Regions from separate parts of the Halomonas rhizosphaerae genome, predicted to be linked through region 2. Evidence: riboswitches for the same ligand, from Rfam matches in the RefSeq annotation. Region 2 holds a riboswitch; the other holds the start of a gene.

Region 1 (12,145 bases), on a different contig from region 2:
ATCGTCACGGTGAGCGTCTGGAGCAAGTACGGGCCAACCTCGAGGTCCTGCTCGCCAGCGGTGCCATTGGATCGCCGCAGATCCTGCAGTGTTCGGGCATCGGGCACCCCGAGCACCTTAAGGAGGTGGGTGTCGAGTGCCTCCACGAGCTTCCGGGGGTAGGTGAGAACCTTCAGGATCACCTGCAGATCCGCTTGGTCTTCAAGACCCGCTGTCGAACACTTAACGACGAGGTGCGACATCCACTGAGGAAACTCGCCGTTGGTACCCAGTATCTGTTGACTCGTACCGGGCCCCTGACCCTCGCTGCCAGCCAGGTGTGTGTGTTCACCCAGTCGCGAGCCGGCCTGACGCGCCCTGATATCCAGTTTCATATGCAGCCGCTTTCTGCCGACAAGCCGGCCGAGGGCGTTCACCCCTTCTCCGCCTTCACCTCCTCGGTCTGTCAGTTGCGCCCCACCAGCCGTGGCTCCATTCGTATCACCAGTCCTGACCCCGCCGTCTATCCCTCGATCCAGCCGAACTACCTGAGCACTGACGAGGATTGCCGGGTTGCGGTGGATGCCATCAAGGTGGCGCGGCGCATTGCCGAGCAGGCACCTCTGGCCTCGGTGATCACCGAGGAGTACGTGCCCGGAGCGCAGTATCAGAGCGACGAGGAACTCCTCGAGGCCGCGCGCCAGTTCAGCCAGACGATCTATCACCCGGCCGGAACCTGCAAGATGGGACATGATCCGCTGTCGGTGGTGGATGACCAGCTACGCGTGCATGGCCTGGAGGGAGTGCGCGTGGTGGACGCCTCGATCATGCCATTGATCGTCTCCGGAAATACCAATGCACCGACGATCATGATCGCCGAGAAGGCGGCCGACATGATCAAGATGGCGCATGCTCAGGATGCGCGGGCCTCTTGACGGCGGCGAGCAAATTGGCCTCAAGGGCGGCCAGTAACTGGTCCTAACTGACGTTCCAGTTCCCATGCACCATTGTGATGCCCGCGGCGCCGGTAATGGGCGCTTCCTCGCCCGGCCCCGTTGTCCAGGGGAAGCGTCCACGGCGTTCCCTTACCGGGATCCCTATTCCAAACAACGAAGGGTCGACCCTGCGTCTCAGGACGCGATGATCGACCCCCTTGCTGACAAGGTGGCGATATGACTCGTCGAGACGCCGATGGCGGCACCGAGATGTCGACTCTCCAGGACCATAAACGGGACTTACCCCGTAGCCTGGAGCCCCTCCAACGCATCATGCCGGGTTTGATGATATGCATCACCATCGCCCTGGCGACGACCTTTATCGCCGACCACTACGGGGGACCGACGCTGCTCTATGCGCTGCTGTTCGGCATGACCCTGCACTTCCTCTCAGAGGAGGGCCGTTGCCTAGCCGGCGTGGAGTTTGCTGCTAAGCGGGTGCTGAGACTCGGTGTCGCCCTGCTTGGGGTGCGCATTACCATCGAGCAGGTCGCTGAGCTAGGCATCGGACCGGTACTTACCGTGGTCTGTGGTGTCGCCTTCACCATCGCCTTCGGGGCCTTGATGGCGCGGCTGCTTCGCCTCGACCGGGACATGGGGTTGCTAACGGGCGGGTCGGTGGCGATCTGTGGCGCCTCGGCGGCGCTGGCCTTGTCGGCGGTGATGCCGCGCAATGCTACCCATGAGCGCAACACTATCATGACCGTCGTGGGGGTCACGACGCTGTCCACCATGGCGATGGTGACCTACCCGCTGATCGTGGGGGTGCTGGGGCTGAGCGATACCGAGGCGGGTATCTTCCTCGGTGGTACCATTCATGACGTGGCCCAAGTGGTCGGTGCCGGCTACATGATTTCCGAGAATACTGGCGATGTGTCGACCTTCGTCAAACTGCTGCGGGTGGCGATGCTGGTGCCGGCGGTGATGGTCTTCATGATCCTTTTCCGGCGCAATCGCAAAGAGGAAGGGAGCGGCAAGGTGCCGATGCTGCCGACCTTCCTGGTCGCCTTCGTCGCCCTGGTTATCGTCAACAGCATCGGCTGGATCCCCCCGGTGATCACCGAGGGCTTCACCGACTTGTCGCGCTGGTGCTTGGTCACGGCCATCGCTGCCTTAGGCATCAAGACCTCCTTTCAGAAACTGGCCGTGGTCGGCTGGAAACCGGTGATCCTGATGGTGGCGGAGACCCTCTTCCTGCTGCTGCTGGTGCTGGCCTTCATTCAGTTCGGCCTTGTGACCCTCTGATATGGTGAGCCCCGCATCAAGAAGCCTCTAGCGGGGTGCCGGTTGTTGTTCTAGGTGTTCTGTCACGGGTGTCCCCTGGGCGGCCTGGATGGCGGTCAGGGCGATGGTATAGACGATATCGTCGACCAGGGCGCCACGGGAGAGGTCGTTCACCGGCTTGTTGAGGCCCTGCAGCATGGGGCCGACGCTGACCACCCCGGCGCTGCGCTGGACCGCCTTGTAGGTGGTGTTGCCGGTGTTGAGGTCGGGGAAGACGAAGACGGTGGCGCGACCCGCCACCGGGGAGTCGGGCGCCTTCTGGCGGCCGACGCTCTCGATGGCGGCGGCGTCATACTGCAGCGGGCCGTCGATGCACAGGGAGGGCTCGCGTTCCCGGGCAATGCGGGTGGCCTGGCGCACCTTCTCCACGTCGGCGCCGCTGCCGGACTCGCCGGTGGAGTAGCTGATCATGGCCACCCGGGGCTCGATGCCGAAGGCCGCGGCTGAGCGGGCGCTCTGGATGGCGATCTCGGCCAGGGCCTCGGCGTCCGGGTCGGGGTTCACGGCGCAGTCGCCATAGACCACCACCTGCTCGGGCAGCAGCATGAAGAAGATCGACGACACCTGCCGATAGCCGGCCGCCGTCCGGATCAGCTGGAAGGCCGGGCGCACGGTGTTGGCGGTGGTGTGGATCGCCCCGGAGACGAGGCCATCCACCTCGTCCACGGCCAGCATCATGGTGCCGAGCACCACGTTGTCCTGGAGCTGGTCTGCGGCCGTCAGCGCGTTGAGCTTGTCGGGGCGTCGTTCGACCATCGGCCCCACGTAGTCCCTTCGGATGCCGGCGGGGTCGAGGATCTCGAGCTCCTCGGGCAGTTCGATGCCGCGCTGGCGGGCCACCTCCTCGACTTCCTCGCGCCTGGCCAGCAGCACGCAGCGGGCGATGCCGCGCTGCTGACAGATCACCGCGGCTTCCACGGTGCGCGGCTCGCTGCCCTCGGGCAGCACGATGCGCTTGCTGGCCTGCTGGGCCAGCTTGACCAGCTGGTGGCGAAAGGCGGCGGGGGAGAGCCGGCTCGGATAGCCGCGGCTGAGGTTCTCCTTCAGCCACGCCAGGTCGAGGTGGCCGGCAACGAAGCGGGTCACTTGTTCGGCCCGCTCCGGGTCGTCGATGGGGATATCGTTGGTCATGCGATCGAGGCGCTGAGCCGTGGCGAAGCTGTCGGAGTCCACCGCCATCACCGGCAGCCCGCTGCGCAGTGCCGGTCGGCAGAACTCGATCATGGCTTCATCCGGCAGCTCGTCGTGGGTCAGCAGGATGCCTGCCAGAGGCACGCCGTTCATGGTCGAGAGTGCCGCGGCGAGCAGGATGTCGTCGCGGTCGCCGGGAGTGACCAGCAGGCGGCCGGGGCGGAACACGTGCAGGGCGTGGGAGGCGCTGCGTGCACACAGGCTGGTGCCCAGCACGCGGCGGCTGGCGGCCTCGCCCTCGTGGAGGAAGCGCGCCTCCAGGGCACGGGCGACGTCCAGCACCCGGGGTGCCGAGAGGGCCGCATGCCAGGGCACGGCGCCGATCAGCTGGAAGCGCTCGCCGCCCAGGGCCGGCAGGTAGCGGCGCAGGCGGTCGACCAGTTGCTCGTCACGCTGGGCGGTGAGTTCGGGGGCCGCCAGGGGCGTGGGAGCATCGCCGTCCGGCAGCGGGCGCAGCCGCATCAGGATACAGCCCAGGGTGCGCGGCGAGTCGACGCCATCGAAGGCCTGGGCATGCATGTCGAGCCGTTCCGCCAGGTCCTGGGGGGCGCTCAGGTCACCATCGGCCACCAGGATGGTGCGCGCATTGAGGGCATGGGCCAGCTGGGCGTTGAGCCGGGTCGCATAGCTGCTGTGCTGGCTGGGTGCCAGTCCCTCGATCACCACCAGCTCGGGGGCCTCGCCCGCGTCCGGAGTGGCGACCCGGGCATGGCGCTCCACGGCCTCCTCCATCAGCTCGTCGCTGCGGTCCTCGCGCAGCAGGCGCTCCAGCCGTGCCTGGGGGAGCGGTGCCGGAGGCGCCAGGCCCAGGGTGCTGGCCGCCAGGGCACAGGAGCGGTCCGGCCCGTTGCCGTTGAGTTCGTCCTGTCGAAACGGCTTGAGAAAGCCGGCCTTGAGCCCGAGGGTATCCAGGGCGCGGATCAGGCCGAGGCAGGCCGAGGTCAGGCCCACGCCGCTGTCGGTTGGCACCAGCAGCAGGTTGCGGGGTTCGGGACGGTGATCAAGTGGCGTCATGGTGGCTCTCTTGCAGCAGCTGGCGGGTTTCTTCGGCAATGCGCCCCTCCTCGTCGGTGGGGATGACCCACAGCTCGGGACCACCCGCGTCGAGATCGATGCGACCCTCGTGGCCACCGAAGGTGACGGCGTTGGCCACGGCATCCAGCCGCAGGCCGAAGTGGGGCAGCTGTTCGATCACCCGGGCGCGCACGGCGCTGGCATTCTCGCCGATCCCCCCGGTGAAGGCGATGCCATCCAGGCGGGGCAGGCCGCAGGAGAGGGCCGCCAGCGACTTGGCAATGCGGTAGCAGAATACCTCGATGGCCAGCTCGGCGCCCGCGTGATGCTCGGCGGCGGCCTGCTCGAGGCGGCGCATGTCGTTGGAGAGGCCGGAGAGTCCCAGCAGGCCGCTCTCCTTGTTGAGCAGGGTGTCGATACGCGCGATCGACCAGCCCAGCTGACGGGCCAGGTGGGCATGCAGGCCCGGGTCCACGTCGCCGCTGCGGGTGCCCATCACCAGCCCCTCCAGCGGGGTGAGCCCCATGCTGGTGTCGACGCTGCGTCCCTGCCAGACCGCGCAGGTGGAGCAGCCGTTGCCCAGGTGGGCGATCAGCCAGCCGCCATGGGGGCGACCGCCGAGGGCATCGAGCCGGGCACTCACATAGGCGTGGCTGCTGCCATGGAAGCCGTAGCGGCGGATGCCGTGGTTGCGATAGAGCCCTTCCGGCAGCGCATAGCGGTAGGCACGAGGCGGCAGGGTCTGGTGGAAGGCCGTATCGAACACCGCCACCTGGGGCAGGTCGGGGAACAGCTCAAGCGTCGTCTTGACCCCCGTCAGGTTGGCCGGGTTGTGCAGCGGCGCTAGGGCCTCGGTGGCCTCGATGGCCCGCCTCACGCCGGCATCGATGCGGGTCGCGCGGGTGAAGCGCTCGCCGCCGTGGACGATGCGATGTCCTACCGCCACGGGATGCAGCCCCTCCAGGCGCTCATGGATGGCCGTCATGGCCTCGGCGTGGTCGGCGCCGTGCAGGGGGCATGAGAATTCCCGTCCGGCGCCGTCGACGCCCGTGAGGCGCGCATCCTCGCCGCCCAGGCGCTCGGCCAGGCCGGCCAGGCGAGGATGGTCTGGAGAGGCGGGAACGAGGGCATACTTGATGGACGAAGAGCCGCAGTTGATTACCAGTACCGGGTCGTTCATGGCGCGTCCTGTTCAGGGATGTCGGGGGCGCGGATGATGCGGCCAGGGTGTGCCTGGCAAACGGCTCCCGGGCAGGGCGAATCTATCATGTTGCAGTGCGGGATGCAGTGACCTGACGGCGCGCGTCCTGCCGTCTCCCTCTCCCATCGCAGGGCGCTGCGGAACATGTTGCACTTTGGTCGAGGCTGTACCAGAATGAAATCTGCGAAAGGAAACGCTGTTTCCTAACTGGGAGGCTCACCATGAAGACCATCACGATTTCCACCGTCTCCGCTGCCCTGCTGCTGGCCGGAGCCACCGCCCATGCCCAGGGCAGCCCGATGAACTATCAGCCGACCCCCTACATCGGTGGCGATGTCCTGTTCTGGGAGCTCGACCCGGAAGGGCGTGGCAACTTCGACAGCACCGGCCTGCGCCTGCGGGCTGGTGTGGCGTTCAACGACTACTTCGCCCTGGAAGGCCACCTCGGCACCGGCGGCTCGGATGGCAACGTTGAGCTGGATTACCTGGCCGGCGCCTATGCCAAGGGTATCCTGCCGATCGCTCCGGAATTCCGCCTCTACGGCCTGGCGGGCTTCACCGAGGTGGATGCTGACGTGGATGACGAGAGTGGCTTCTCCTACGGTGCTGGCGCCGAGTTCGACGTGACGCACAACCTCGCCGTGGGGGCCGACTACATGCGCTACCTGGACGAGTCGAACTACACCTTCGATGCCGCCAGTGTCGGGGTGACGTTCCGCTTCTGATCTCCCGGCGGCCCCACACCGCCATGCCATGAAATGAAAGGCGCCCTCGCCGGGAAACCGGCGAGGGCGCTCTGCTTGGCGGGGCCGTCGGCGGTCAGACCTCCGAGTAGAGCTCACCTCCCTTGCGGCGGAACTTCTCCGCCTGCTCCTCCATGCCCTTCATGACGGCTTCCTGGTCGCCGTCGAGGCCGTTATCCCTGGCATAGTCACGCACCTCCTGGCTGATCTTCATGGAGCAGAACTTGGGCCCGCACATGGAGCAGAAGTGGGCGACCTTGGCCGAGTCCTTGGGCAGGGTCTCGTCGTGGTACTCGCGGGCCGTGTCCGGGTCGAGGCCGAGGTTGAACTGGTCCTCCCAGCGGAACTCGAAGCGCGCCTTGGACAGGGCGTTGTCGCGACGTTGGGCGGCCGGGTGGCCCTTGGCGAGGTCGGCGGCGTGGGCGGCGATCTTGTAGGTGATGATGCCGGTCTTGACGTCGTCCTTGTTGGGCAGGCCGAGGTGCTCCTTGGGGGTCACGTAGCAGAGCATGGCGCAGCCGAACCAGCCGATCATCGCCGCGCCGATGCCCGAGGTGATGTGGTCGTAGCCCGGCGCGATGTCGGTGACCAGCGGGCCCAGGGTGTAGAAGGGCGCCTCGTCGCAGACCTCGAGCTGCTTGTCCATGTTCTCCTTGACCAGGTGCATGGGCACATGGCCGGGGCCCTCGATCATCACCTGCACGTCGTGCTTCCAGGCGATGTGGGTCAGCTCGCCGAGGGTCTCGAGCTCGGCCATCTGGGCCTCGTCGTTGGCGTCGGCCACCGAGCCGGGGCGCAGGCCATCACCCAGCGAGAAGGCGACATCGTACTGCTTGCAGATCTCGCAGATCTCCTCGAAGTGGGTGTAGAGGAAGCTCTCCCGGTGATGGAACAGGCACCACTTGGCCATGATCGAGCCGCCCCGCGAGACGATACCGGTCACGCGCTTGGCGGTCAGCGGCACATAGCGCAGCAGCACCCCGGCGTGGATGGTGAAGTAGTCCACGCCCTGCTCGGCCTGCTCGATCAGGGTGTCGCGGAATACCTCCCAGGTGAGGTCTTCGGCCACCCCATTGACCTTCTCCAGCGCCTGGTAGATGGGCACGGTGCCGATGGGCACCGGGGCGTTGCGGATGATCCACTCGCGGGTCTCGTGGATGTTCTGCCCGGTGGAGAGGTCCATGATGGTGTCGGCGCCCCAGCGGATGCCCCAGGTCATCTTGTCGACCTCCGCCTCGATGGAGGAGGTCACCGCCGAGTTGCCTAGGTTTCCGTTGATCTTCACCAGGAAGTTGCGGCCGATGATCATCGGCTCGGACTCGGGGTGGTTGATGTTGTTGGGGATGATGGCGCGGCCCACCGCCACTTCCTGGCGCACGAACTCCGAGGTGATCTCCTCCGGCAGCCGCGCACCGAAGCCCTGGCCCGGATGCTGCTGGCCGAGGATGCGCTCGACTTCCTCGGTTCCCAGGGCTTGGCGCCGCTGGTTCTCGCGAATGGCGATGAATTCCATCTCCGGGGTGATGATGCCCTGGCGCGCATAGTGCAGCTGGGTGACGTTCCTGCCTTCCTTGGCCCGCCGCGGGGTACGGGTCAGGTCGAAGCGCAGCGGGGCGAGCGTGGGATCGTTGGCACGGCGACGGCCGTACTCGGAGGTGGGGCCGTCGAGCCGTTCCGTATCGTCGCGCTGCTCGATCCAGGCGCGACGCAGCTCGGGCAAGCCGCGGCGCAGGTCGATCTCGGCGTCCGGGTCGGTGTAGGGGCCGGAGGTGTCGTAGACCAGCAGCGGAGGGTTCTCCTCGTCGGCCCCCGAGGTGCGGGTGGGCGACAGCGAGATCTCGCGGAAGGGCACGCGGATGTCCGGGCGCGAGCCCTCGACGTAGCGCTTGCGCGAGCCGGGCAACGGCCGGATAGCGGCCTCGTCGACGCGGGCGGTCTCGGCGAGAAAGTGGGCGGTCTTGCTCATGCGGTGTTCTCCCTTGGGTTTCATGGGGTTGTCAGGGAGGACAAGCTGGGGAGGACAGGGGCCGCCAGGCATGGAGCGCCGTGGCGGCGTGTCGCTTGATCCCTACGCTGGTCCTAGCCAGTTCAGGTTCAACGGGATCCATGCTCGGGTGCTGCATGATCTCAGCCGTCTTCAACGGCACCCCGTCAAGCGTGGTGGTCAACTACCCGGGCAAGACGTATCTTGCCCGCCGCGTTTGGCCTGACCAGAGCCAGCGCGGGTCTTTCCATAGGGCCAGCGATGGCACCAGGCCATCAGTCGGTGCGGTCCAGCCCCATCTGCCAGAAGTCGATCTCGAGTCGCGTGGCGTCGCGAAACACCTCCGACAGCTCCTGGAAGCGCCCCGGGGTGACCTCGGCCAGGCGCGCATCGAGCCACTCAAGCTCGGCGTGCATGGCATCCTGGAACTCGTCGCTTTCGTACATGCCGATCCAGGCGTCATAGGGATTGGCCTGGCCGCGCACGGTGGAGGGCCGGGTTGTGAGCCACCGGGCAATCTCGCCATAGCCCACCAGGCAAGGTGCCAATGCCACGTGCAGGTCGAGCAGGTCGCCGCGGTGGCCGGTGTCGAGCACGTAGCGGGTGTAGGCGAGTGTCGCGCGGGCCTCGGGCAGGGCGGCGAGGTCCTCCTCGGCGATGCCCCAGTCGCGGCAGTAGTCCACGTGCAGGCCGAGTTCCACGTCGAGGATCGCCTTGAGCCCCTCATGGGCCTGGCGCAGGTCGGCCAGGGTTCGACTCTTGTAGGCGGCCAGCGCATAGGCCCGGGCGAAGTGGATCAGGAAGAGGTAGTCCTGCTGCAGGTAGTGGCGAAAGGCGCCCTCGTCGAGGGTGGCGTCGCCCAGGCCGCGCACGAATGGGTGTTCGATATAGGCGCGCCAGTCGGCCTGGCAGGCGGCGGTGAGGTCACTGAAGCGGGAGCCCATCTTGCCTCCGGTAGCGGTGTCGATCCGGAGTCGGGCGAGGGGAGGGTGGCCATGGGGCTGCCGGAGAGGCACTGGCTCACCGCTTGATTCCTACGCCGGTACGAGCCGGATCAGGTTCCACGGGACCAGCGCTCGGGTGCTGTCCATTCCTGGAGAGACCCCTGCGCTATCTCAGCCGGATTCACCGGCACCCCGTCAAGCGAGTGAGTTAGTCTAGCAGGCTGGTCATGACTTGCCAGCCCGTCTATCTGTCGGGATCGGCTATTGCCTGATCGCCTCCAGTTCGAGGATCAGTTCCACTTCGTCGCCGACCATGCCGTTGTCGACCCCGTAGGTCATCCCCCAGTCGCTGCGGGCGATGGTGGTGCGTGCCGACAGTCCCAGGGTGTGCTGTCCGTGGCCGAAGGGGTACACGTCGGCCTTGTTGAGCGTGACGTCCAGGGTCAGGGGGCGGGTCTCGCCGAGCAGGGTCAGTTCGCCTTCCAGTGTGCCTTCGCTGTCACTGCGTGCCTCGAAGTCGGTCACCTCGAAGACGATCGTCGAGTAGCGGCGAGCGTCGAGGAAATCGTCGCTGCGCAGGTGGTTGTCACGCTCCTCGTGGTTGGTGAAGACGCTGTCGGTGGCGATCTCGACTCTCCCGGAGTGCAGTTCTCGAGTCTGCTCGTCATAGACGAATTCGCCCTGGCCTTCCAGGAACATGCCGAGCGTGTCCGCGTAGCCGACGTGTTCGGTCAGGAAGCCGATGGAGAAGTGCTCTGGATCTATCTCGTAGGTGCGTGGCTCGGCACTGGCCGGCTGCATCGAGAATGCGCCCAGCGCCAGGACGAGCCCTGTGGCGATGGGCAATGCGGGAGGGGAGATATGACTGAGGGGCAAAGGCATGAGGGTTTCCTTTCGATTCACGAGTGACTGCTGGCGCGACAGTCCTCCACCCGCCTTGCCGGGGCATGGCGATACAGCCAGCGGATATCGACGCCGAAGGACCAGATCAGGCCGGCCAGAGCGCTTCCGGCCAGCCAATTCGTGGTCGTGGCGCCGGCGACGGGCAGCAGGGCGATCATCAAGGCAGCAACCTGCCACACGCAGACGATCTTGCGGCGACGACTCTGCGGCAGGGTCGCGGTCAGCCAGGAGAGCTTGCGTCCGGCGATAACGAAAGCGTAGCGCATGGCGCCGATGGCCAACACCCAGGGGCCTGCCTTGTCGAGCAACAGCAATGCCAGGCACAGCAGCAGGATCAGGAAGGCATCGAGTTCCATGTCGAAGCGCGCCCCGAAGTCGCTCTGCGTGGATGTGCGGCGCGCGACCCAGCCATCCACACCATCCAGCAGCAGGACCAGCAGGGCCAGGGCGGCAAGGGGGACAGCGTCTCGGGCCAGCAGGTCGGGGTCGGCCAGGGTGCCGGCCAGCAGAGCAATCAGGGCCCCCCGCCACAGGGTGATGCGATTGGCCCAGCCCAGTCTTCGCCAGTGGGAGGGCGCCGAGGCCACGACGAGTCCGGCCATGATCAGGTAGGTGATCATCGCCAGGAGGGGTACCCGGAAGCTCGCCCCGACCCACGACCACAGCAGTGTCGTCGCGGCCAGCAGGATCAGGGCGCCGACGCCAAGGTCACGGACGATCGGGATGGCCGGCCCCCTGGCATGGTCGCGGGTCGATTGACAGTATTGCATTGTGCATTCCAATATTGGCGTATCATTATTGTAGAAGAATAGGCGTGCAGCCAACAGTGTTGTACGACTGGGCCGGTTGCATCGATGTCGCTCACGGCTTCGTTAGCGTCTGTTCATACCCCTGACGTCCCCACTACGGATGTTGCCATGCGACATGCTAGCGCTACCGCCTTCTGGACCCTGGCACCGGGCCAGGGAGCCCTGCGACAGGAACAGGTGTCCATGCCTGGCCCCGGCGAGGTGGCCGTTCGAGCCCTCTTCAGCGGCATCAGTCGCGGTACCGAATCGCTGGTCTTCGAGGGCAGGGTGCCGGAAAGCGAGTGGCAACGCATGCGTGCCCCCTTCCAACAGGGTGACTTCCCCGGGCCGGTCAAGTATGGCTATGTCAGCGTCGGCGTCGTCGAGGCCGGTGAGCCCTTGCTGCTCGGACGAGAGGTGTTCTGCCTGTACCCGCACCAGGACCGCTATGTGGTGCCGATGGACGCCGTGGCGCCGTTACCGGAAGGCCTGCCGGCAGCGCGGGCCGTGCTGGCGGCCAACATGGAGACGGCCATCAACGGGGTCTGGGACGCCGCTCCCGGCGTGGGAGACCGTATCACCGTGGTCGGCGCCGGTGTGATCGGGGCCCTGGTGGCCTGGCTCTGCGCGGCGATTCCCGGTACCCGGGTGTGCCTGGTGGACGTGTCGCCGCGGCGGGCCGAACTCGCCGACGCCCTGGGCGTCGATTTCTGCCTGGCCGATCAGGCGCCCGCCGACAATGACCTGGTGGTCAACGCCAGCGGCAATCCCGATGGGCTGCGTCTTGGCTTGACCCTGGCCGGCGACGAGGCCCGGGTGGTCGAGATGAGCTGGTACGGTGACCGCGAAGCGAGCCTGCCCCTGGGCGAGGCCTTCCACTCCCGGCGACTGCGCCTGGTCGCGAGCCAGGTCGGCCGCCTGCCCGTCGAACGCACTCCGCGTTGGGACCATCGCCGCCGCCTCGCGCTGGCCCTGGACCTCCTGCGCGCTCCCTGCCTCGACGTCTTGATCAGCGGCGAGAGCGATTTCCACGAGTTGCCCCTCCTGATGCCTCGGCTCGCCGCCGCCTCGGGCGAGGTGCTCTGCCACCGAATCCGCTACTAGCCCCTTTCCTGGATA
Region 2 (12,145 bases):
ATTTTCGTGCTCGACAACGGGTGGATACCGTCCGACAGGCACTTGAGCGTTACCAGCCTGACCTGACCGGCGTGCGGGCGGTGGGATTCTGTGTCGGGGTGCGCCATGCCGAGTATATGGCTGAGTGCTTCAACAGGTTGGGCGATGACTATCGGGCCGCCGTTCTAGTCGGTGACACTCCGGCAGAGATTCGCGCTGAGCGGCTTCGTGAGTTCCGCGAGGGCAGCTTACCGTTTCTGTTTACTGTCGATGTGCTAAGTGAAGGGGTGGATGTTCCGGATATCAACTTGGTGATGTTTCTACGCCCCACCGAGAGCCTGACGGTATTTCTGCAGCAGCTGGGGCGCGGACTGCGTCACGCGCCAGGTAAGGAGTGTCTGACTGTCTTGGACTTTGTGGGCCAAACTCACCGGCGTTATCGGTTGGATACCAAGTTCACTGCATTGCTTTCCGGCCAGCGGCAGCGACTTGACCGAGAGGTAGAGGCCGAGTTCCCCAGCCTGCCCCCTGGCTGCAGTATTCAGCTTGAACGGGTCGCTCGGGAGCGAGTTCTAAGCAAGATTCGCGCGGTGCTCAGTGACTTAAATCAGTTTATCCCCGAGACCCTGCGCACTTGGCCGGAGGAAGTAGGGCAGCCACTGACGTTTGGGCGTTTCCTGGAGGTGACGGGACTGTCACCGGTACAGGTGCTGTCGCGCAGGAGTTGGTCGGAGTGGAAGGCGATAGCCGACCGCAACCCACTCCCTGCCGACCCGGACCTCGATCAGGCCCGCAAGGCGCTACCGCGTATCGCTTTGCGTAGCGATCCAGTGCTCTTGAGAGCCCTCGAGGACATTGGCGGTCAAGACGGGACGGTTCAGGAGGCGTTGGGTCGCTACGACGTGGCTCAGCAAACGGCGTTGCACTATCTGCTGTGGGCCCGGAAGGGCGGGCTGGTCGGCGTGGATAGTCTCGAGCAGTCGCTGCAGAAGTGGCGCGCTAACCCCAGTGTGGCGGCCGATGCCGTGGAGATTGCCGCCTGGCGGCGTGGCCATCTGCGAGTACCGCTGCAACCCCTGAATGATTTGCCGTTCGACTGCGGGCTACTACTGCATGGTGTTTATGGCACCGCCGAAATTAAGGCGGCTCTGGGATTGGCCAGCCTTGAGAAACCGGGCGCCACCGGGGTGGGCGTCATCCACGCCAAGGACATTCGTGCCTATATCCACTTGGTCACCTTCCAGAAGGACGAGGGAGACTTCTCTCCTACCACGCGTTATCGCGACTATCCCATCAGCCGAAGACTGTTGCACTGGGAGAGCCAGTCAACCGTCACTCAGGAGAGCCCGACGGGGCAGAACTATCTCCATTTCGAAGAGCGTGGCTATACGATCCTCTTCTTCGCTCGCCTGACCAAGCGGATCGAGGGAGAGACGGCACCGTTTATCTTCTTGGGACCGGCCAAGGCGCTGAAAGGCTATCAAGGAGATCGTCCCATCGCCATGACCTGGGAACTGGAGTATCCGATGCCCGCGGAGCTATTCGAGGATGCGAGGCCGGCATAGCGACAGGGTAGCCAAAGCGGAATACCGGAGGAGGTTCGACCTTTGCCGGCATGTTGACGTTGACGTTAACTGATAACTTGGTGGCATTGCCAACAACCACAACGCCTGGAGCCTCCATGTCCGCGCCGATCAGCCGCTTCTCCGTCCCCGAATCGATCCACGACCTGCCCGATGATGTCCGCGATGCCATGCTGACGGTACAGGAGAAAGCCGGCTTCGTGCCCAATGTTTTCCTGATGCTGGCTCACCGACCGGCCGAGTTTCGCGCCTTCTTCGCCTACCACGATGCCCTGATGGAGCGCGAGTCCGACACGCTCACCAAGGCGGAGAAGGAGATGATCGTGGTGGCCACCAGCGCCCGCAACCGCTGCCTCTACTGCGTGGTGGCCCACGGCGCCCTGGTGCGGATCTACAGCAAGGACCCGCTGCTCGCCGACCAGGTGGCGATCAATCATCGCACCGCGCCGATCAGCGAGCGCCATCGCACTATGCTGGACTTCGCCCTCTACTGCGGCCTGGAGGTGGGAGAGCTCACCGACGAGTGGGAGGCCCGCCTGAAAACGGCCGGGTTCACCCACGATGATATCTGGGACATCGGCGCCATCGCCGCCTTCTTCGGCCTCTCCAACCGTCTGGTCACCCTGACCGGCACACCTCCGAACGAGGAGTTCTACCTGATGGGGAGGGTGCCGCGGGAGAAGTGATGAATACCGCCAGTTAGGTTAGGATTGACTTTGACCTACCAAGTGGTAGGTCCCACAATCCATTCACTTGTCGCCAGGGGAGTCTCGACGCCGAGAGTGTCGGCCGGGGCTGAGAGAGCGCATGGCGCTGACCCTGGAACCTGATCCGGTTCATACCGGCGGAGGAAGTGCGACATGCCCTACCTGACGTCTGCCGTGCTCGGCGCGGCGCTGCTCTGCTTTGCCTTCCTGGGCCTCAGGGCCCGCCGGGCCGATGGCCCCCTCGACGACTATGTTACCGCGCGCAACTCCCAGGGGGCCCAGTCGCTGGGCCTCTCCTTCCTGGCCTCCGGGATGGGGGCCTGGATCCTCTTCGCGCCCCCCGAGATCGGGGCCTTCGTCGGCCCGATGGCGCTGGCCGGCTATGCCATCGGCTCGGCGCTGCCGTTCATCGTGCTCGGGCTCTACGGCCCGGCGATCCGCCGCCACCTGCCCGAGGGGCGCAGCATCGGCGAGTTCGCCGAGGCCTGCTATGGCGTCGGGGTGCGGCGCTGGGTGTCGCTGGTCTCAGTCCTCTACATGGCCTGCTTCCTGGCCGCGGAGTTGACGGCCATCGGTGCCATCACCGCACTGCTCTCCGACGTGCCGCCGGCGCTGGTGGTGATCGGCGTGGCGGTCTCCACGCTGCTCTACACGGCGGTGGGCGGCCTGCGGGCGAGCCTCGCCACCGACCGCTGGCAGGCCTGGCTGCTGATCGCGCTGCTGGCCCTGGTCGGTGGCGTGGCGCTGATGCGCCTGCCCGAGATGCCGGTGGACGCCGCGCTGCCGTCGATCCCCGCCGGCAGCGCGCTCGCCGTGGCGCTGACCCTGGTGATCGCGGTGACCGCGGCCAACCTCTTCCACCAGGGCTACTGGCAGCGGGTGTGGGCGGCGCGCGACGATCGCGCCCTGGGCCGCGGGGCCTGGCTGGGCGGCGGCGTCACCGTGCTGGTGGTGATGGCGGTGGGCGGCCTCGGCATGCTGGCCGCCATGGCCGGCGTGGCGCTGGGCGAGCCGCCGATCCCCTTCTTCGCGCTGCTCGCGGAGGCGCCGGGCTGGCTGGCCCTGCCGGCGCTGGTGCTGGCGGTCACCCTGGTCGCCTCCAGCGTGGATACCCTTCAGAACGGCCTCGCCTCGCTGGTGGTGGCGGGCTCCGGTCGGCGCGGGCTCTCCATCGGCGCGGCACGGATGGTCACGGTGGCGCTGATGGTGCCGGTGGTGGTCGTGGCGCTGCAGGGGCTCTCGGTGCTGCGGCTGTTCCTGATCGCCGACCTGCTCTGTGCGGCTATCGTGGTGCCGGTGCTGCTGGGGCTCTGGTCGCGGATGAGCGCCACGGCCGCGGTGGCCGGCGGCGTGGCGGGCATGCTCGGCGCCATCCTGCCGGGCTGGGTCGCCCAGGGCAGCCCCGCGGCGGGCGTGCTGGCGGCGAGTTTCCCCGGCAGCATCCCGACCCTGCCGCCGTTCCTGGGCGCGCTTCTCGCCTCCACCCTGGTCAGCCTGCTGATCGCGTGGCTCCGGCCGGCGGGGAAGGCGCGTCCGGCTTGAGACGTTGCCAGTTCGGCGGAGGGCGGCCACGCTGAGGGGGTCCATCCGTGTTCGCGAGGAATCGCGCCATGCAGGTCTGCTCACCGGTGCGCCCCGGGGTGCTTCTCCTGCTCGGGCTGCTGGCGGGCTGTGCTGCCAGTCCCGACTGGCGCTCGGATGTTGTCGACCGCGACCCGCGGGACGCCCGCTGCCTGGAGCGGCTGGCCGCCTTCGATGCGGCGGTGGCAGAGGCCGGGGTGACCGATGCCGGGGCGGCCCGGGTGGCCGGCTTCCCCTACCTGCGTACCGACCGTCTGCTCGCGAGCCTGGGTGACGAACTGGACACCGACGCGGCCTTCGCCGACTGGGTGACCCGGATGCGCGGGCTGGATGCCGAGGCGCGCGCCATCGAGGCCGCTAACCTGCCGGCTGCCGGACGGGACCCACTCCCGACCGGCGCCGAGCCGACCGAGGCCGTCCATGCCTGCGCAGAGCGCCTGATGCAGCGTGAGCTGCTGGCCGGGGTGGGAAGCGGGCCGGCCCGCGAGCGGTTGCGGGCGGCGGTCGAGGCTCCCGACCACTACCGGACCTGGCGCCGGGCGCTGGGGCTCTATCCCCTGACCCGCCTCGGCCTGGCCATCGGCTACAACCGCTGGAAGGCAGGCCACCTGGACACCTTCGAGGCCTCCTTCGCGACGATGCCGGCCGAGGCTCCCCTGGTCCGCTATGCGCCGCCCAGCGGCCAGCCTCGGGATGCCGACGCCGCCGCTCGGTGGCTTCGCGAGGCGCCGCGCAGCCCGCTCGGCTTCGTCGAGCTCGAGCGCGAGGCGCTGCTGCGCCTGGCGGCGTACCATGCCCCGGTGTTTCTCGTCGAGACCCGGAGTCACGACGACCGTTTCGGCGCCCCTTACTGGTTCGCCGGCCCCGAAGGACCGCTACCGCGGGTGGACACCACCCGTCCGGTGGCCGACGTGCGGCTGAGCCATACCCGCTTCGAGGGCGAGCTGTTGCCGCAGCTGGTCTATACCCTGTGGTTCCCGGCTCGCTCCAGGCAGGGCGCGCTGGACCTGCTCGGCGGGCGCCTCGACGGCCTGGTGTGGCGGGTCACCCTCGACGAGCGGGGGCGGCCGTTGATCCACGACAGCATCCATCCCTGTGGCTGCTACCACCTCTTCTTTCCCGTGCCGCCCCTCGAGCGTGTCGAGGTGGCCGCGGACGCGGACCTGCGCGAGGCGCCGCTGACGCCCAGCGAGGCACCACGCCTGGTGGCGGGACAGCGGCTGGCGGTGCGCCTCGCCGCGGTCAGCCATTATGTGGAGAACCTCGGCCTTGCGGATTCCCACATCGGCGTGGCCGAGACGCGCCGCTACGCGCTCAAGGCGGCGTCGGCGCCACCCGACCATGGCCGGCGCTCCCTGGCGCTGCCCGGTGGCGGACGCCGCAGCCTCTATGGCCCCGATGGCCTGGTGCCGCATACCGAGCGCCTCGAGCGCTTCCTGCTGTGGCCATCGGGCATCCTGAGCCCCGGCGCCATGCGTCAGTGGGGGACCCATGCCACGGTTTTCGTCGGCCGGCGCCACTTCGACGACCCCCGGCTGTTCGAGGCAGCCTTCGAGCGGCCGGCCTCCGCTCTCGCAGCGACACGCCAAGATGCCGTACCCTGACGACCACCCTCGGGGGGAACCCCCGACACCGCAAGAGGACGCCCGACCATGAGTGACACACCTGACGATCGCCGCCGCCGCCATTCCGCCGAGGTAGTGGACGGGGTCGGCAAGTCCGCCAGCCGCGCCATGCTGCGAGCGGTGGGCTTCACCGACGAGGACTTCGCCAAGCCCCAGGTGGGCATCGCCTCCACCTGGAGCAACCTCACGCCCTGCAACAGCCATATCGACGAGCTGGCCCGCCGGGCCAGCGACGGGGCCGACGGGGCCGGCGGCAAGGGGGTGATCTTCAACACCATCACCATCTCCGATGGCATCGCCAACGGCACCGAGGGCATGAAGTACTCGCTGGTGTCGCGGGAGGTGATCGCCGACTCCATCGAGACGGTGGCCGGCTGCGAGGGCTTCGACGGCCTGGTGGCCATCGGCGGCTGCGACAAGAACATGCCGGGCTGCCTGATGGGGCTGGCGCGGCTCGACCGGCCGAGCGTCTTCGTCTACGGCGGGACCATCCTGCCGGGCACCGGGCATACCGACATCGTCTCGGTGTTCGAGGCCATGGGCGCCTACAGCCGCGGCGACATGGACCTGATCGAGGTGAAGCAGATCGAGGAGACGGCCATCCCCGGCCCCGGCTCCTGCGGCGGCATGTACACCGCCAACACCATGGCCTCGGCCATCGAGGCGCTGGGCATGAGCCTGCCCGGCAGCTCGGCGCAGAATGCGGTGTCACGCGAGAAACGCGCCGACTGCGAGGCAGCCGGCGCGGCGGTGCTCGAGCTGCTCGAGCGCGACATCAAGCCCTCCGACATCATGACCCGCCAGGCCTTCGAGAACGCCATCACCGTGGTGATCGCCCTGGGTGGTTCCACCAACGCGGTGCTGCACCTGATCGCCATGGCCAGCACCATCGGGGTGGAGCTGTCGCTCGCCGACTTCACCGAGATCGGCCGGCGCGTGCCGGTGGTCGCCGACCTGCGCCCCAGCGGCCGCTACATGATGAGCGAGCTGGTGGCGATCGGCGGCATCCAGCCGCTGATGAAGACCCTGCTCGACGCCGGCCTGCTCAACGGCGATTGCCTGACGGTGACCGGTCGCACGCTGGCCGAGAACCTGGCCGATGTCGCCCCCTATCCCGATGACCAGCAGATCATCGCCCCGCTGGACCGCCCGGTGAAGGCCGAGAGCCACCTGCGCATCCTGCACGGCAACCTGGCGCCGGAAGGGGCGGTGGCCAAGATCACCGGCAAGGAGGGCACGCGCTTCTCCGGCTCGGCGCGGGTGTTCGGCTCCGAGGAGGAGGCCCAGGCACGCATCAACGACGGCACCGTGGTGGCCGGCGACGTGGTGGTGATCCGCTACGAGGGGCCCAGGGGCGGGCCCGGCATGCGCGAGATGCTCACCCCGACCTCGGCAATCATGGGCCGGGGGCTGGGCAGCGAGGTGGCGCTGATCACCGACGGGCGCTTCTCCGGCGGCAGCCACGGCTTCGTGGTGGGCCACGTGACGCCCGAGGCCTTCGACGGCGGCCCCCTGGCGCTGGTGGAGGATGGCGACCTGATCACCATCGACGCCGAGGTCGACACCATCGACGTCGACCTCTCCGACGAGGAACTGATCCGCCGCCGCGCCGCCTGGCGCCAGCCGGCGCCGCGCTACACGCGCGGGGTGCTGTCGAAGTACGCGCGCACGGTGAGCTCGGCCTCCACCGGGGCGGTGACCGACCTGCCGGAGTAGCCGGCAACCGCCTTCCCCCGCCTCCCGGCCGGCTGCCTGTATCGCCCGGCCGACGGGAGACGACCTGCTCCGCGGGCAAGTCATGCCTCCCCGCGGAGTCCCGTCCATCAGCGTGGTCATCCGCCCCGGTGACTCGCTGCTTTGCCCGGTGGCAAGGAGCTTCGTCATGTCTGCCCCGCCCTTGGCGTGCATTCCGAGACCGGCACCCTGAGGCAGGTGATCGTCTGCCGTCCCGGCCTGGCCCATCGGCGGCTGACGCCCTCCAACTGCGATGCCCTGCTGTTCGACGACGTCTTCTGGGTCAAGCAGGCCCAGAAGGATCATGACGTCTTTGCCGGAGTGATGCGGGCCAGGGGCGTGGAGGTGCTCGACGTCAATGACCTGCTGGCCGAGACCCTCGATATCAAGGAAGCCCGCGCCTGGGTGCTGGACCACCGGATCACCTGGAACCACATCGGGGTGGGCATGGTGTCGGAGCTGCGCGCCTGGCTAGACGAGCTGCCGAGCGAGGCCCTGGCCGGGTTCCTGATCGGCGGGCTGGGGGTGAGGGACCTGCCGTTCGAGCCGGTGGGGCTGTTCGGCAACCATCTGGGGCATTCCGGTTTCGTGCTGCCGCCCCTGCCCAACTTCCTGTTCACCCGCGACTGCAGCGCCTGGATTCATGGCGGCGTCACCCTCAATCCCATGCACTGGGCCGCCCGCCAGCCCGAAACCCTGGTGATGGCGGCCATCTATCGCTTTCACCCGGCCTTCGCCGGCCGGGTGAAGGTGCACTGGGGGGATCCCCTGGCCGACCACGGCCTCGCCACCCTCGAGGGCGGTGACATCATGCCGGTGGGGAACGGCACGGTCCTGGTGGGCATGGGCGAGCGCTCCTCGCCCCAGGCCATCGGCCAGCTGGCGAAGGCACTGTTCGACGATGACAGCGTGACCCGGGTAGTGGCCTGCCAGCTCCCGAGGTCCCGCTCGGCCATGCACCTGGATACCGTCTTCACCTTCTGTGGCGGCAACGTGGTGACCGCCTTCAAGGAGGTCGCTGAGGCGGTGGTCTGCTATGACCTGCGCCCCGGCGAGGGTGACAGGCCCCTGGCGTTCCAGCGGGACCCGCGCCACCTGTTCGATCTGGTCGCAGACGTCCTGGGCTATCCGGCGCTGGAGGTGGTCCCCACCGGCGGCGACAGCCCGGAAGAACGGGAGCGCGAGCAGTGGAACGACGGCAACAACGTGCTGGCGTTGAGCCCCGGTGTCGTCGTCGGCTATGACCGCAACGATGACACCAATGCGGCGCTGGAGGCGGCGGGTATCGAGGTGCTGGCCATCCCCGGCGCCGAGCTGGGCCGAGGCCGCGGCGGCGGGCGCTGCATGAGCTGCCCGACCCGACGTGATCCTGTCTGACAGGGGAGGGGAAGCATCATGGCATACGCTCTCGAGAGCCTTCAGCAGGATCCTCGTCGCGACCCGGGGAGGCTGACATGCTGGTAGTGGCGGCGTTGGGCGGCAATGCCCTCCTGAAGCGCGGGGAGCCGCTGACGGCAGCGGTGCAGCGGACGAACGTGCAGGTGGCGGTCCGCGCACTGGCCGACATCGTGCGTGCCGGGCACCGCCTGGTGATCACCCATGGCAACGGCCCCCAGGTGGGCCTGCTGGCGCTGCAGGCTGCCGCCTACCAGCCGGATGAGGCCTATCCGCTGGACCTGCTGGGGGCCGAGACGGAGGGCATGATCGGCTACATGATCGAGCAGGAGCTGGAGAACGCGCTCGACCATGATCGGCCGGTGGCCACCCTGCTGACCCAGGTGGTGGTGGATCCCCGGGATCCCGCCTTTGCCGCCCCCACCAAGTTCGTCGGGCCGATCTACGAACGGGCCGAGGCCGAGCGTCGGGCGTCGGCGGCCGGCTGGCGCATCGCACAGGACGGTGACAAGTGGCGTCGGGTCGTCCCCTCGCCGAGGCCGCTGGAGATTCCAGACCTGCGGGTATTGCAGCTGCTGCTCGCCCAGGGCGTGGTGGTGGTGTGCACCGGGGGCGGCGGGATACCGGTCCTGCGCCGGGACGATGGCAGCCTGATCGGCGTGGAGGCGGTGATCGACAAGGACGCCGCCAGCGCGCTGCTGGCTCGCCAGCTTGGCGCGGATGCCCTGCTGCTGCTGACCGATGTGGACGGGGTGTACCGGGATTACGGGACCGATGCCGCGGCACCGGTTCACGAACTGACGGTTGCCCAGGCCCGCGAGATGGACCTGCCTGCCGGTTCCATGGGGCCGAAGCTGGCGGCCGCCTGTGACTTTGCCGAAACCGGCGGTATCAGCGGCATCGGCCGGCTGGTCGATGCCGTCGCCATACTCGAGGGAAGGGCGGGCACGCGGGTGTCGGCCGACGCCTAGGACGCGATGCTGACGCAGCAGGAAGCTTGTTCGGGCGGTGGGTCGTACCCATGCCGCTCACCAGGAACGGCAGAATGTCTTCGCCATGCGGGATGTCATCATCGGCTTCGAGGCGCTGCGCAACACGCCACGCAGGAGCTGAACCCTGAAGCGCGCCGCTCAACGGGCGCAGGTGCGAAAGCCGGCCAGGGTGTCGTGGCGGTCCGGGGTGAAGAAGTTGCGGTAGCTGTTATGGGCCAGCCGCGAGCGGGTGGCCCAGGCGCCGCCGCGCAGCACGTAGCGCCCCTCCCGGAACCAGGGGGCCGAGTAGTCGCGGTAGAGCTCGGGCTCGAAACCCGGGAAGGGGGCGAAGGGCGAGGCCGTCCACTCCCAGACGTTGCCCAGCATCTGGCGACAGCCGAAGGCGCTGTCGCCCTCGGGCAGCGCCGCCACGTCAAGCCGGCCCAGGCGCCAGCCGTCCAGGTTGGCGCGGTCGGCAGCCGGCGGCGCGTCGCCCCAGGGGAAGCGTCGCTTGCCGGGGGCGAGCGAGCCCCCGTCCGGGGAGGGCGAACGGCTCGCGGCGACCTCCCATTCCGCCTCGCTCGGCAGGCGCCGGCCGGCCCAGCGGCACCAGGCCTCGGCCTCGTGCCAGCTGACGTGCACGACCGGCTGGTGGGGAGCCAGCGGCACCCAGCGGTCGAAGCACCGCTCCTCCCAGTGGCCATTGGCGTCACGGCGCCAGTAGATCGGCCCCTGCAGCGCCTGGTGCTCGCGCCACTGCCAGCCGGCCTCGCTCCACAGCTCGCGGCGCGCGTAGCCGCCGTCCTCGACGAACGCGGCGAACTCGCCATTGGTGACCGGCGCCCGGGCGATCGAGAAGGGCGCCACCTCGACCTCCAGGGGCGGCTTCTCGTTGTCGAAGCGGAAGGGCACGGCCTCGTCGGAGCCCAGCCGGTGGCGCCCGCCGGGGATGACGACGTCGCCGGGCAGCCCGCCGGCGGGGCCTTCTTCCGGGTGCTCTTCCGGAGCCTGGCCAGGAACGGGCGTGCCCAGGTCCGGGGCCGGGTCGCCGAGGGTCTGGCGGGTATAGAGGAAGGCCTCGCCGTGCATGTCCTCGTGCAGGGTGGTGAGCTGGTATACATAGCTCTGGGCGGCGCTGGCCTCGCCATCGGGCAGGCGCTCGAGCATCGCCTGCTGCACCCGCGACAGGTAATCCAGGGTCTGCTCGCGGGAGGGCAGCGGTAGCGCCCAACGGTCGTCGTGGGCGATGCTGCTGGAGTCGAACAGCCGGTCGGCGCCGGCGAGCTGGTAGTCGGGCAGGCCATGGAGGCCGCGCAGGGCGAAATGGTCGTGGAAGAAGCCCAGGTGGCCGAGCTCCCAGAGCGGCGGGTTGACGATTGCCAGGCGCGGGCCCAGCTCGCGGGCCTCGAGGGTATCGCGCATCAGTGCCAGGCTGCGCGTGCGGGCATCGACGAGCATCTCCGCCAGCTCATCGGCGCCCCGGGGTGGCGTCGGCGGTATGCCGAGTGTTGTGGATGGCATCTCGACCTCTTCAAGGAGACGGCATGGGATTGAAGGTAGCCCTGATCACCCCGGCGGGTCGAGGGTCACGCGCCGGCAACCGGGCCACGGCGACCCGCTGGGCGGGCCTGCTGCGAGCGCTGGGCTGCCGGGTGCGGGTCGCCGGTTCGGAGGAGGACACGGGCCGGTGGCACATCGCCGGCAAGCCGCCCGAGCTGGTGATGGCGCTGCACGCCTGGCGCAGCCATGCGGCCATCCTCGCCTGTCGCGAGGCCTTCCCGGGCTGCCCGCTGGTGGTGGTGCTGACGGGCACGGACGTCTATCGCTTCCAGCACAGCCATCCCGAGGCGTTCCAGGAGAGCCTGGCCGCCGCGGATGTCCTGGTTGGCCTGCATGACTGCCTGGCCGAGGACCTTCCCTCGCGTTTCCTGTCACGGTTGCAGGTCGTCCACCAGTCGGCACTCCCCCTGCCGCCGCGTGCCCCGCCGCCGGGCCGCCGGCACCTGGATGTGTTGGTGGCCGGCCACCTGCGCGAGGAGAAGGACCCGCTGCGTGCTGCCCTGGCGATGCGCGAGCTGCCGGCGGCGTCGCGCCTGAGGGTCATCCAGCTGGGCGGCGCCCTGGAGGATGCCTGGGCAAGGGCGGCGCGTGACGAGATGGCGGACAACCCCCGCTACCGCTGGCTGGGTAACCAGCCCCGCTGGCGGGTGCGCCAGTGGATGGCGAGGGCCCGGCTGATGGTGATCAGCTCGCGCATGGAAGGGGGCGCCAACGTGGTCAGCGAGGCCTGCGTGGCCGGCCTGCCGGTGGTGGCCTCCGACATCCCGGGCAACCGCGGCCTGCTGGGCGACGACTATGCCGGCTATTTCCCGGTGACCGATACCGCGGCGCTGCGCGACCTGCTGCGCCGCGCCGAGGTGGAGCCGGCCTTCGTCGACCGGCTGCGCCGCCAGGTGTTGTCGCGTGCGCCGCTGTTCCGGCCCGAGGCCGAGCGCGAGGGGCTGGCGCGGGTCATCGCCGCCTGTGGCCTGACCGCCTGATACCCTTTCTCCTTCGGCGCCCTCTCGGCA

Evidence for each region. A riboswitch is a leader RNA that binds a small molecule or an ion and turns the genes downstream of it on or off. The one in region 2 is predicted to bind thiamine pyrophosphate.
Region 1: another riboswitch for thiamine pyrophosphate. It lies ahead of tenA (thiaminase II); the one in region 2 lies ahead of QLQ86_RS11035 (SLC5/6 family protein).

What each region holds. Positions count from the first base shown of each region.
Region 1 covers NZ_JASCQQ010000039.1:301,156-313,300, reverse strand. The annotation lists gene QLQ86_RS20025 (GMC family oxidoreductase) at 1-914, shown strand, start outside; gene QLQ86_RS20020 (YeiH family protein) at 1,152-2,219, shown strand; gene pta (phosphate acetyltransferase) at 2,247-4,463, opposite strand; gene QLQ86_RS20010 (acetate/propionate family kinase) at 4,450-5,643, opposite strand; gene QLQ86_RS20005 (porin family protein) at 5,886-6,389, shown strand; gene thiC (phosphomethylpyrimidine synthase ThiC) at 6,484-8,373, opposite strand; TPP riboswitch at 8,456-8,568, opposite strand; gene tenA (thiaminase II) at 8,667-9,335, opposite strand; TPP riboswitch at 9,406-9,540, opposite strand; gene QLQ86_RS19990 (YceI family protein) at 9,597-10,217, opposite strand; gene QLQ86_RS19985 (CDP-alcohol phosphatidyltransferase family protein) at 10,235-11,008, opposite strand; gene QLQ86_RS19980 (zinc-dependent alcohol dehydrogenase) at 11,156-12,130, shown strand.
Region 2 covers NZ_JASCQQ010000026.1:117,201-129,345, reverse strand. The annotation lists gene QLQ86_RS11045 (DUF3427 domain-containing protein) at 1-1,544, shown strand, start outside; gene QLQ86_RS11040 (peroxidase-related enzyme) at 1,661-2,248, shown strand; TPP riboswitch at 2,314-2,433, shown strand; gene QLQ86_RS11035 (SLC5/6 family protein) at 2,423-3,811, shown strand; gene QLQ86_RS11030 (hypothetical protein) at 3,880-5,454, shown strand; gene ilvD (dihydroxy-acid dehydratase) at 5,503-7,191, shown strand; gene QLQ86_RS11020 (arginine deiminase) at 7,333-8,586, shown strand; gene arcC (carbamate kinase) at 8,664-9,575, shown strand; gene senA (selenoneine synthase SenA) at 9,735-11,096, opposite strand; gene senB (selenoneine biosynthesis selenosugar synthase SenB) at 11,120-12,115, shown strand.